4 regions of the Paenibacillus sp. S-38 genome follow, and region 2 is predicted to be linked to each of the others. Evidence: predicted binding sites of a transcription regulator. Region 2 holds the regulator's gene; each other region holds the start of a gene.
The links. Region 2 encodes Rex, which represses fermentation and respiration genes when NADH is low (regulators of the CRP and FNR family bind a similar motif). Its sites were predicted from a motif close to TTGTGAAATATTTCACAA; they were not measured.
Positions count from the first base shown of each region.

Region 1: a site for Rex is predicted at 1,898-1,915, ahead of ACP26L_RS02350 (DoxX family membrane protein). Genes of this name have one in related genera too.
Region 3: a site for Rex is predicted at 1,806-1,823, ahead of ACP26L_RS08980 (hemerythrin domain-containing protein). Genes of this name have one in related genera too.
Region 4: a site for Rex is predicted at 1,016-1,033, ahead of ACP26L_RS32270 (hemerythrin domain-containing protein). Genes of this name have one in related genera too.

Region 1 covers NZ_CP187970.1:488,957-492,071, reverse strand. The annotation lists gene ACP26L_RS02360 (hypothetical protein) at 1-172, shown strand, start outside; gene ACP26L_RS02355 (TerC family protein) at 549-1,235, shown strand; gene ACP26L_RS02350 (DoxX family membrane protein) at 1,318-1,848, opposite strand; gene ACP26L_RS02345 (hypothetical protein) at 2,256-2,474, opposite strand; gene ACP26L_RS02340 (pectate lyase) at 2,995-3,115, shown strand, end outside.
Region 2 covers NZ_CP187970.1:3,237,709-3,240,823, forward strand. The annotation lists gene dinG (ATP-dependent DNA helicase DinG) at 1-1,402, shown strand, start outside; gene ACP26L_RS14980 (redox-sensing transcriptional repressor Rex) at 1,399-2,019, shown strand; gene ACP26L_RS14985 (anion permease) at 2,099-3,094, opposite strand.
Region 3 covers NZ_CP187970.1:1,875,193-1,878,307, forward strand. The annotation lists gene ACP26L_RS08975 (IS110 family transposase) at 70-1,248, opposite strand; gene ACP26L_RS08980 (hemerythrin domain-containing protein) at 1,896-2,438, shown strand; gene hpf (ribosome hibernation-promoting factor, HPF/YfiA family) at 2,454-2,993, shown strand.
Region 4 covers NZ_CP187970.1:7,412,844-7,415,958, forward strand. The annotation lists gene ACP26L_RS32265 (pectinesterase family protein) at 1-716, opposite strand, end outside; gene ACP26L_RS32270 (hemerythrin domain-containing protein) at 1,106-1,624, shown strand; gene ACP26L_RS32275 (glutathione peroxidase) at 1,706-2,191, opposite strand; gene rhaS (rhamnose ABC transporter substrate-binding protein) at 2,458-3,115, opposite strand, start outside.

The sequences.
Region 1 (3,115 bases), 2.7 Mb from region 2:
CCCTGTGCCTGCACCGGTAGTTGCTTTCTCTTGGAACGGCTTCTCCTCGCTGCCATACAGCTACACGGCGGAGGATCCTTCTACCCTGAAAGCCAGGCTGACGGCATCGAACGGCTCCGGGGCAGGCAAGCTCGTCTGGTCGAAGGACAACTGGCTGAAGACAAGCTATTAGGCAGGACGCAGGGGCAAGCCCTGCCGTTCGCAGCCATTCACCAGCCGGCACGGAGGCAGGTTTCCTTCTCTTTGCCGTCCCCTTATCCGTGGCATGAACAAAGAGCTTTCTCGGGATCTCATAGGGAGCCCGGGAAAGCTCTTTGTTGTCATTAAAGCCTGAAGTCTTCCTCCCCGCTGCCAAGAAATCATGACCTCAAGTAAACCCGAACAGCTTGGGTAATACTAACTGTAAGCATGTTTTACCGGCATCCGACGATGCTGCACTTTCGTTGAAACGTATCGGCCCTTATCTCGTATAAGCGATACGACGAAACGTGTAGAAAAAATTGCATGATCGCTGTCACACTACAATGCAAAGGGAGGAGTCATTCATTATGGAACTGTTCTCGCCGGAATTCTGGTCTGCCCTTGGAGCCATCATCATCATCGATTTGATCCTGGCCGGAGACAATGCCATTGTCATCGGCATGGCCTCCAAAGACCTGCCGAAAGAGCATCAAAAGAAAGCAATCTACTGGGGGACGGCAGGCGCGATTATTATCCGGATCATCTTCACACTTGTGGCGGTATGGCTGCTGCAGATCCCGGGACTGCTGCTGATCGGGGGCGCGCTGCTCGTATGGATCGCCTACAAGCTGCTCGCCGACGACAAGGGTCACGATAATATCAAAGCGACCACCTCGCTCAAAGAAGCCATTCGTACGATTGTCATCGCCGATGCGGTGATGGGCATCGATAACGTGCTCGCTGTGGCAGGAGCGGCACACGGCAGCTTCCTCCTTGTCGTCCTCGGCCTGATCATATCGGTTCCGATCGTTGTTTGGGGAAGCACGATCATCCTGAAACTCATCGAACGCTTCCCGATCATCGTCTATCTCGGCACCGCCGTGCTTGCCATGACGGCAGGCAAGATGATTACGGACGAGCCCCTGCTCAAAGGATTTATCGGAGATAACGGCGTGCTCAAATGGGGCATCATTATCGTCATCATTGCAGTTGTCCTTCTGGCCGGTTACGCCGCTAAGAAAAAGCAGGCGGGACATCATCCACAGACTGGGTAAGATCACCCTGAGAATTGCAAAGACACAGCAAAAAGCCGGGAGCTCAAGCTTCCCGGCTTTTTGTATCTCGGAATCGATTCGGTTAGACCTTGGCAGGCGTTCCGTTATTTCGGCCCGCCGCATCCCCGCCCTGGCGGCGCAGCTTGCGGAGGTATGGCATCAGGTAGTGGTCTACGCCGAACCGGCCTGCATTCGTGCCGGCCATGAAGATGAGCACGCCGAGCAGGATCAGCCACGGGTTTGTGCTTACGGTACCTGCGAAGAGGAACATGAAGTTCATCATCAGGCCGAAGAACGCGGCGGCTGTCGTCAGTGCACCGAGGATCAGACCCAGACCGATCAGCGTTTCACCCACTGGGATCATAAAGTTGATGAGCTTCACGTTCGGCAGGGCGAAGTGCTGCAGGAATGCCGTGAAGGTCGGATATACGAGTTCATTGGTCGCTTTATCGAGCACCGGCTTGGCAATGGCGCCTTTGAGGAACCCGGCGGCATCGAAGCCGCCTGTCAGCTTATGCAAGCCGGCGGTAAACCATTGGTAACCGAGATACAGACGAAGAAGCAGAAGCAGGCCGGCGGCGTATACATTGTCTCTAAGAAATCGGGTTAACATAATGGAAGCATCTCCTTCATATTTAGTAGGTTGCGTTTCGAATCAGATCAAGTGAATTAATTCACAAAGTAGGGTGCAGAAAATGTATCTTTTTCGATCCAGGCGGACATTTAGGTTAGCACTGCTTTCCTTACTTCGTTGACCGTAACGGAACGTTTGGTAACCGACTTGCGGGCGGCTGATTCGGCGGTTGGGGTGGGCTCACGATCTTCGCTTCCCTTCATCTTCTCTCGATGCTCTCGCGTGTGCTGCTCCCTTTCATGTCTTTACTATACCACGCTCCCCGGAACGAGGATGTGAACCAGATCACACTCATAAGAAAAACCCCTGATCGGGGTCCGTTCAAAAAAAGAACATCGGTGCTCCCGATGTCCTTGTCCCGCTATATACGGTTGGCCGCTTCACCCTTACGGATGGTATTTGCGTTCGCTTGAAGAGCGGTGCTTGGTCTCTTCCCCGTTCTTCTCTTCCTGCTGCTCCAAAGTCAGATCCTCCACCGGAATGGCGTCCACGGTCTGCTCACTTTCGTAGAGATCGAAGAGACTCGGCTTGTCCGTCGGATACTGCTCCGGATGGTCGCGGTTCACACGCTGGCGCATGCGTTCCGTGTTCTTGGGCGTTTCCATGGTTCGTTCTCCCCTTTCATGCGGTGGTTACTATTACTTACCTGTTTGGGGAAAGGGTCAAACAACCTCCGGGGAGCCTCGGGCGATGACCGTTCGATAATCCTCGCATGGTCCCCGGCTTCGATCCCCCGCGAATCAGCCTCTATACCGCAGTCGGTAACCCCATCTTGAATCCTGCATATTCCGCTTCACTGCGCTTCGGCAGACTTGGGAGCACTCCCGCTCCGGTGTTCTCTTCACGCCGGCCCGCTCCCCACATGGGAGCCCGCATTTCATCCATAGTGTAAATTCAACTTTCCACCGGCATAGGAGCATATGCCCCAGTCAATCCGATACGCCTCATTCAACCTTTACTTGAAACCGCCTTCAAACTAAAACTCTGATTATTTCCGATATCAGGAAATTCTGGTACGTTGTTATTACTCCCGGAACAAGGAGGTGCCTTCCACCCAGCCTAATCACCGGAAAGTTGATGTAAACCATTTTACAAAATCCAATCTAATCTATGGAGGCGTTAGTTATGAAAATGAAAAAAGTCGGAAGCATGATGCTGTCGCTCGGTCTGGTTTCTTCGGTCTTCGCCGCACTTCCTGCACAAGCCGCTACCGTTACAGTAAACTCTACAATTGTAGTCGCTGCGG
Region 2 (3,115 bases):
TTATCATGGGCTTGCTAACGCCATCTTCTGGCTCTACAAGGACAGCCGGGCCGGACAGCTTTCCTCACTGCGATTCAGACTTCAGCGTCATGAAGACGAGAAGGCGAAGGCCTGGTGCACGCTGATTGACGAGGCAGTAGAGAAGCTGCTGCTTCTGAAGGAAGAGTGGGAGAACCTCTCCGAGCTTCTTTACCAGTTACTAGTCTCCCGCAGCGATCCATCTCAGCAGAGCGAAGGGAATGCACTGGTGTTCCGTCTGCGCAAAGAAAGTCTGCCGTCGGGCTGGGAGAAGCTGATGGTGACGGAAGAAAATATCATGCTTCTGTTCAACGATACGCTGAAAAAAGTGGAACGCCTGGTCTCGGACATCAAAGAAGTACAGGACGATTACGACGTGCAGGGTGTTCTTACCGATCTCAGCGGCTCGGTCAAAGAGCTGCACCGGCAGAGAGATGCCCTGCACTTCTTCATGACCATGCCGGATGAGAACTATGTGTATTGGATGGAAGCCGGATTATACAACAAGAACCGCTCGCTCCAGCTGTCTTCTGTGCCGATTGACGTGAGTTCAATGCTCCAGACGCAGTTCTTCGGCGTGAAGGACAGCGTGATTCTCACTTCGGCCACCTTGTCAGTCGGTAAGTCCTTCGACTATACCTGCGAGCAGCTGGGGCTGAAGAAGGCCGAAGAGAATGGGAAGCTTCATACGGTGCTGCTGCCATCTCCATTCAATTACAGGGAGCAGGCGCTGGTTGTCATCCCGAGAGACTTTCCTACGCTCAAGGGAGCGGCGGGAGAGAAGGAGTTCATGGACCGGCTGATTCCGTCGCTGGCGGAAGTAGCTCTACAGACACGCGGCCGCATGCTGGTGCTCTTCACTTCCAACCGGATGCTGAAGCTGGCTCATGCCGGACTCAAGGATATGCTCGCTTCCTTCGGGATTACGGTGCTCGGACAGGGCGTTGACAGCAGCAACCGGAGCAAGCTGACGCGGTTGTTTCAAAACAGCAAAGCCTGTGTGCTGCTCGGTACGAGTTCCTTCTGGGAGGGTGTCGATATTCCTGGAGATGCCCTGACCTGCCTGGCGATTGTACGGCTTCCTTTCCAGCCGCCCAATCACCCTCTCGTGGAAGCCAAGACAGAGAAGCTGAAGCAGCGGGGCATGAACCCGTTCATGAAGCTGTCGGTACCCCAGGCGGTCATCCGCTTTAAGCAGGGCTTCGGCCGGCTTGTGCGGACCGCGGCCGATAAAGGCATCGTGATCATCTACGACACGAGAGTGATTGATACGCAGTACGGCAAGTATTTTCTGTACTCGCTCCCGGGTCCCAGAATCGAGCATATGAACTCGGGTCAGCTCGTGCCAAGAATAAAGCAGTGGATGGGTGAGAACGAAGCATGAAGACGATAAAAATATCGGAAGCGGTTGTCCGCAGGCTGCCGATCTATCTCAGGTTCCTCAGTGAGCTCAGTAAAAAAAATGTACAGACTGTCTCCTCCCAGGATCTTGGCGTAAAGCTGGATCTTAACCCCGCCCAAATCCGCAAGGATCTCGCTTATTTCGGGGAGTTCGGCAAAAAAGGGATCGGTTATGATGTAGATTACCTCATCGAGAAGATCCGCCAGATCCTCAAACTGGACAAAGTGATCCCCGTCGCCCTGGTGGGCGCGGGGAATCTGGGAAGGGCGCTTTGCAATTATAACGCTTACTTGAAGGATAACATGAAGATTGTCGCCGTATTCGATGCACAGGAAGCGAAAATCGGCGAATCGATCAATAACCTAAAGGTGAAACCGATGTCGGAGCTGAACCAGGTCATTCAGGACGCGAAGGTTCGCATCGGGATCATCACGGTGCCGGCGGCAGAAGCCCAGGAGGTAGCGGATCGGTTCGTAGAAGCAGGCGTGGAAGCGATTCTAAATTTTGCTCCTCTGATCATAAAGGTTCCCACCGAGGTTCGGGTGCACCATGCCGACTTTACTACCGAGCTTCAAAGCCTGGCCTACTATTTGGACTAATTTGAACCACACCATGTAAATATAGTGAACATAAAAAAGCCTGGAGCCAAGCTCCGGGCTTTTCTTGCACTAATCTCAATTAAAGGCTGAAAATAATTTTGTAAATAAGGTAAGCAAGAAGCATGGAGATGGGAATCGTAATGACCCAGGTCATCACCATGCGGGTAACCGTCGCCCACTTCACATCATGAAACCGCAGGACCGAACCCGTACCGATGATGGAGGACGAGATGACATGCGTGGTGGAGAGCGGCATGCCAAGATGCGTAGAGATCTGAATGACAATGGAAGAGTTCAGATCCGACGCGAAGCCGTTGACCGGCTCGATCTTCAGAAGCTTCTTGCTCATCGTCTTAATGATGCGCCAGCCGCCGATCGATGTGCCGAGACCCATCGCGGTTGCTGCGGAAAGCTTCACCCAGAGAGGGACATCCAGCGTGTCCTGGTATCCCATCGAGACGAGACCGAAGACGATAATTCCCATAGCCTTCTGGGCGTCATTCCCGCCGTGGGAGAAGGAGAGCAGAGCGGCCGAAATCACCTGGAAGCTCCGGAACGTACGGTTGAGCTTCGTCCGGGAGCTGTTTCCGCTCACGACAATAAGCTGCCGGATAATCCACATAATAATGAACCCGGTAGCAAAGGCCACGATAGGCGATAGGACGAGAATAAGAACGATGGATTTGAAGCCGGCCCAGTTCAGAGCCCCCATTCCGGCGCCGGCGATAACCGCTCCCGCAAGGGAACCGATCAGCGTATGCGAAGAGGAGGAAGGGATTCCGTAGTACCAGGTAAGCAGGTTCCAGATAATCGCAGAGATCAGGGCCGCCATAACTATATGCATGCCGTTCTCAATGGTGGCCGGGTTGGCTACCGAACCACCGACCGTCTTCGCAACCTCCGAGGAGAAGATGGCTCCGACAAAATTCAAAGTCGCTGCACCGATCACCGCGACTCTCGGGCTCAAAGCACGGGTCGAGATGGAAGTGGCAATGGCGTTGGCCGTATCATGAAAGCCGTTAATGAAGTCAAAGAGCAGCGCCAAAGCTACAATGATGATAATGGTTGTTAACATGGGTTCCTCCCTAAAGCTGCC
Region 3 (3,115 bases), 1.4 Mb from region 2:
CTTCCTCAAATCCGTTCTCTTACCACCTCCTTCTTCGTATTTTCAAACTTCTATTACAAACACAAGCGATTATGCTGCCGCCCTTTGCTTCTGGACTTCCTTGGCTATAGCCCAGATAAATCCCAAGAGCTCCCTGGCCACGGCGGTAACGATGGTTCCTTTGTTCTTTCCCCTGAAGCTTAACCTATTAAATTTATGATGCAGTCTTTTATGCGCCTTCCAAGAGATCTCAATAATCTCCGAGCTTAGCTCCTTTTGCCTCTCCCGCAGGGCTCTTCTTACAGCAGGTTTGCTCCGATAGGTCCAGGCGGCTTCGACCAGTACCCGTCGGATATGCGCATTTCCGACTTTCGTGATTCGCCCTTGCCGGCGGCTGCCTCCGCTTGAACTTTCCGAAGGTACCAATCCGGAATAACTCATAAGCTGCGGCGCAAAAGCAAATCTTCCTGCGAGATCTCCGAGTTCGGCCGCAAGAGTAGTGGCCGTAACTAAAGCAATACCATGAAGTCCTTGCAGCGCCTGAATCATGGTAGCCTGGCACCCTGCCGAAGCCTGCCGTTCCATTTCCTTTTCGTATCGCCCAATCCGGTTTGCGGCCTCCCTGATGGTGTTGCGGTATTCTTGAAAGACGATATCCTCGCACGCATCCGTAAAGCGCAAGGTATCCAGCCAGTTCTCGTAGGCCGATGTCCATAACTTCGTGCCGCCCGGTGGATGAAGCTGGTGCCGAAGCAGGAACTTCGTTAGCCGCTGCTTGTGCCGATTCATATCCTGAACCGCATCCTCCCGGGCCCGAACCAAATCCCGCAGCGCTTCGTCCTCGGGTGTAGGTACGTAGATTTCGGTTAACTCTCTAGCCCTGTAGAGCTGCGCTAAACGTATGGCATCCCTTTTGTCGGTTTTAATGCGCTTGTTGCCATCCAATGCTTTGGGCGCAACGACGCTGCAATTGACAAAGAGTTCAAGGAACCAACGATACAGTTGAAACCCTGTAGGCCCGGCCTCATAGCAAACGTCGAGTTTGATCTCATCGTCCTTTGCAAGCTGCTTGACTAATTTTCGCACGGCCTCTTTGGTATGTGGAATCGTCCCCCAGAACCGTACAGGCTCATCTCGATTTTCCGTGGCGATAGCAACAGCAATTTTTTCCTTGGATACGTCTAACCCTACATACTTTGTGGACATACTCATTACTAACCGACTCCTTTTTGTTTGTAGCTCTGTTTTGGATTTGATTGGTGTATTCACTCCAAGTCATTTCCAACTTCAACCTACGTGATGCAAAGAGGTAGTCGGTTTCGTTCATTATAACTATCTTAAAAACTCTTGTTCTATATGAATTCTGAATCAACACCACACCTGGAAACCGTCCGGCCATAGCAGCCGGGCGGTTTTATGCGTTTAGATATTACGAGGCGGCAGCCGAGCAAGGGAATGGGGTGGAAAATCGAGCGGAGCCTTTGAAATCATGATCATACCTCTAATCACTATTAATGCTCGAATGGACGGGTCAGCACACGGGCGAAGGTTTAAGGTTGAGAGGGTTATGAGGGCGATAAAAGAAGCTGGAGCCCCATGCCCACCCGGCAAGCGCTAAAACGTATGGGTCGACGCACGGTCGTCGGTTTTAAGTTGAGAAGTGTGTGAAGGCATCGGGAGTGTGAGCCTCATACCCATCCATGCAACAAACGAATGGGTCAGTTTCAGAGCCTGATCCCAGTTGATTTGGACGTGATCTGCCCCCATACAATCTCTCGGATCACCGCTCCCAACAGCTTTTTCCATTTTTCCAAATGCCATTTGTTGTGTGATCCACTTCACATACAGGGTACTCGGGCGAAGCGTAAGATGAAGTCAGAAAGAACATTCCAGCAAGATTATGGAGGGATTTCACCATGAAGCATCCTACTCCACCGCATATGGAACTTACGGGCGAAGCCCATGTTACGGAATTGTCCGCCGCTATGGACCGGCTTAGGGAAGAGCATGAGATGCTCGCCAGACTGCTCGAAGAGATGGAAGAGCAGGCTGTAAGGGTAGGCCAAGCGGAGAATCGCACCCAGGCCTGGGGACGGCTGCAGCACCTGCGGCTGTGGACGATCGGCGTGATGCAGGAGCTGGATGCCCACTCGGGCTGGGAGGAAGAGACGCTGTTTCCTTTCCTTGCTTCCTACTTTCGCCTCCGGCAGGAGCCGACGATGATCCCTTCCCTGTGGATGATGGAGAAGGAGCACGCGATGGCTGAAGAGTATGTGGAAACGTTCATGAGAGAGTTCCACAAGCTGCGCGCGGACTCTCCGAAGGAGGAGATGAAGAAAGCAGCTGGCCTGCTGATCCAGGCGTGTTATATCCTGAAGAGTCACCTGGCCAAGGAGGAGCAGATCGTGTTCCCACTGGCCGAGCAGGTGTTGACCGACGTAGATTACCTATTCGCATAAGAGGAGTGATGAGAGATGAGACTGAACATCCATGGCAAACACTTCGAGGTTACTCCGGCACTGGAAGCCTACGCGCAGGACAAAATCGGCCGGCTGGAAGGCTGGCTGCACCCTGACACCGACGTGCAGATCAACCTCTCCGTGCAGGGGCACAGACACCTGCATGTGGTGGAAGTCACCATCCATGAAGAAGGTACGGTGTTCCGGGCGGAAGAGAAGCAGGAGGATATGTACGCCTCCATCGACCTCGCGGCCGATAAGCTCGAGCGGATGACCCGCAAGTGGCGCGAGCGGCTCAGACGCCGCAGCCGGCGCGGGGAGGGAAGGATGGGCGGAGCCGAACCGGCACTGACCGCCACCTATGAGGACGAAGAGACACTCGGCGTCGTACGGAGCAAGCGCATCCAGCTCAAGCCGGTCGAGCTTGAGGAGGCTCTGCTGGAGATGCAGCTGCTCGGGCATGACTTTCATCTCTTTTTTAACCGGGAGACCGGGGTCACGGAGCTTGTCTACAAGCGGCATGACGGAACGTTCGGCCATCTGACGACGGCTTGAGGATAGCCAGGTCCCTAGGCGGACCTGACAGAATGTAAGTGAGGAAGGCTGGCCGGCAGACTCGCTTGGGACTGCAATCGATTGCCGGCCAAGTTTGTCAGAGCCCCAGCCAGAGTGTACAG
Region 4 (3,115 bases), 4.0 Mb from region 2:
CGGGAATTCTCGAAGACCGCCGTCGCGGCGCCGAAGATGAAGTCGACATCCCCTTCAATATAGGAGTCCAGGAAGTACTGCCGGCCGAGGTTCGGATAGAGCGTGTCCTGGTTGCCGATGAACCGGCAGTCCTTGAAGATCGCGCGGTCCGCCTGCGTCTTGATCGCCACGGCCTGCTTGTTCTGGTACGGCGAGTTCGCCTCGTCGAACGAATTCTCGAACGTTACGCTGACCGCCGTAAAGTTCTCTCCCTTGACCGTCACCGTGGCGCTGCCCGTAGTTCCGTACGTGCCGCTGCCATCCGGCTTCGGTGTTCCGCTGGCATTATCATAAGTAATCACCGTGCGCTTGGCGTTCTCGCCTATGAGGGTAACATACGGCTTGTCCACGGTAAGGACTTCCTTATAGATGCCGGCCTTCAAATAAATCACATAAGGCGAAGCCTGGTCCGCCGGCACGTCGGAGATCGCCTTCTGCACGGAACGGTACTGCTTCACGCCTTCGATGACGGCCCCTTCGGTTCCTTGGTAAGACGAATCGACGATTGCTTTTTTGGTCATTGGCTCCCGCTCCTTGTTCGTTGAGGCTGAAACTGCGGCTCCATCGGCTGCAGCGGAGGCTGCGATGGCTGAATCCGGCAGGACTCCCCAGGGGGCCGCGGCGGATACCAGCAGGAATGCGCCAAGCGCCAAAGGTACGGATCTCATGGATTTCATCAATTCATCTCTCCTCATCGTTTGAAAATGGATGGCTGCAATCGCTTCCAATTCACCATAGCTCAAGAGAGGATGGCAATCCATAGCCCTCAGGTAACCGATGTGCACGGCAAGGCGGGTTCCGCAGGTAGCGCCGCGCAAATCCAATCTATTGATTATGGGGTGCACGCCCGGTATTCCCCGAGCACAACCCTTCGTCCCGTCTCGAAGGACTGCCTGGCCGCCACTGCGATCACTAGGGCGGCTTCCCATCCTCCTCGTTCACCGGCGCTGGCCGATTCATCAAGAAATGACCCGCTTAGTGATTCACTTCACATATCCCCGAGCGCCCATCCCTTATACTGAAACCATCAAAGCCAGAACCCATGGCTGCCACGGAGGGATTTTCAATGAAAACCATCGACACGCAGGCCGTCTTCACCACCTTGACCCATCCCCTGTACCGGCTTACCGAAGCCATCACCCGTCTTAAGGAAGAACATACGATGCTCGAAGAGAAGCTCGCAGAGCTGTACGCCATGGCCAAGACCATCGGACTGCAGGATGAAACCGGCAACTGGACCCCTGCCCTGCTGCAGCTGGGACAGACCGTCAAAGCGTTCTGGGCGGAGCTCGAGGCCCACTCGGCGTGGGAGGACGCCGTCATGTTCCCGATGATTACCTGGTATTTCGGCGAGACGCTGGAGCAGTTCACCCTGATGGAGCAGGAGCATGAGCTGGCCGAGCAGTATATCCTGGCCTTCATCGAGCCTGTGGAGCGCCTGACGGCACCGGTTGAACAGGAGGAAGCCAAAGAACTGGCTTCGATGCTGGTTCAGGCCAATGCCATACTCAAGAATCATTTCCGCAAGGAAGAAGAGATTATCGACGCCCTGGCCGACCGTTCGAACGCATTTGGAGGTTTCTAGGTGAATGAACCCGGCGGCTTTCCAAACCAATAACCCCCAAGCGCGCGCACGCTGTAGGAAGGCCGCACTTGGGGGTATTTCTCATATTAGTTCGAGCAGCTCCGCGACCTGGCTCTCGATCATCTCCGGGGTATCGGTGGGGGCAAAACGCTTCACGACGCGGCCGCTCCGGTCGACAAGAAACTTGGTGAAATTCCACTTGATCGCCTTGGAGCCAAGCAGGCCGCGGGCTTCGCTGCTGAGGTGCTGGAACAGCGGATGGGCCGCGCTGCCGTTCACGTCAATCCTCGCATACAGCGGGAACGACACGCCATGGTTCAGCTCGCAGGCCTGCGCAATGTCCGCGTTATCGTGCAGCTCCTGGTCTAGGAACTGGCTGCTCGGGAAGCCCAGCACGGCAAAGCCCTTGTCACGGTACGTGTCATAGAGCTTCTGCAGTCCCTTGAACTGCGGTGCAAAGCCGCACTTGGTTGCCGTATTCACAATCAGCAGCACCTGCCCTTGGTAAGGGGCCAAGGTTGCCTGTTCGCCGCGGATGGTGGTCACTTCGAAATCATAGATGGACATGGGCGGGACCTCCTAAGGAATGGTGGAGCGAAGACATGGCCATACTCCGGTTTTATTATTAAATTTTACACAATTAATTTGGGGTGTCCAGTGTCATATCGTCGTTTCTTCTTCTTGTTTCTTCTATATTAAACACCACGCCTTACGGCAACCCTCCACGGAAGGGGTATTCATATAAAAAACAGACTCCCGGCGGCGCGGTAACGGAACCACACCCTGGGAGCCTGCTTGGGCATTACTGCTTGAGAAGCCTGTTTACCTTCGGTCTAGTATACCGATTTCCACTCGCCGATATTCTTGGCGTCGAATTTGAACGGATCGCCGAGCATGATCTGCGTGCCCTTGTCGTCCGCGATCACTTCCTTGTCGCCGAGACGGCCGGCCTTGAACTTGTCGCCGGTCTTGCCGGTGATCGTGCCCTGCACGAGCGCGTCGGCCGTGAAGCCCGCCAGATAGCCTACGTCTACCGGGTTCCACAGGTACATCCACTGCGACACGCCGGATTCGATGTACTGCGCCATCTCGCTCGGCAGGCCAAGGCCGGTGAGCTGCACCTTGCCCTTCAGTCCTTTGTCCGTCAGCACCTTGCCTGCCGCCGCAATCCCTACCGTGGTCGGGGCAATGATGCCCTTCAGGTTCGGATACGACTTCAGCAGCGCTTCCGTCTCGGACACGCTCTTGTCGCGGAGGTCGTCGCCATACGCTACTTTGACCAGCTTCACGTCCTTGTACTTGGGATCTTCGAGCTCCTTCTTCATCCAGTCGATCCACAGATTCTGGTTCGTCGCCTGGGAGGTCGCGCTGAGCACGGCGATCTCACCCTTGCCGCCGATCATCTCGGAGATCGCCTGCACCTGCACCCGGCCGATCCGCTCCGGATCCGCCTGGTTGACGTGCACCATGCGGCTCTGCGCATTCACCGCG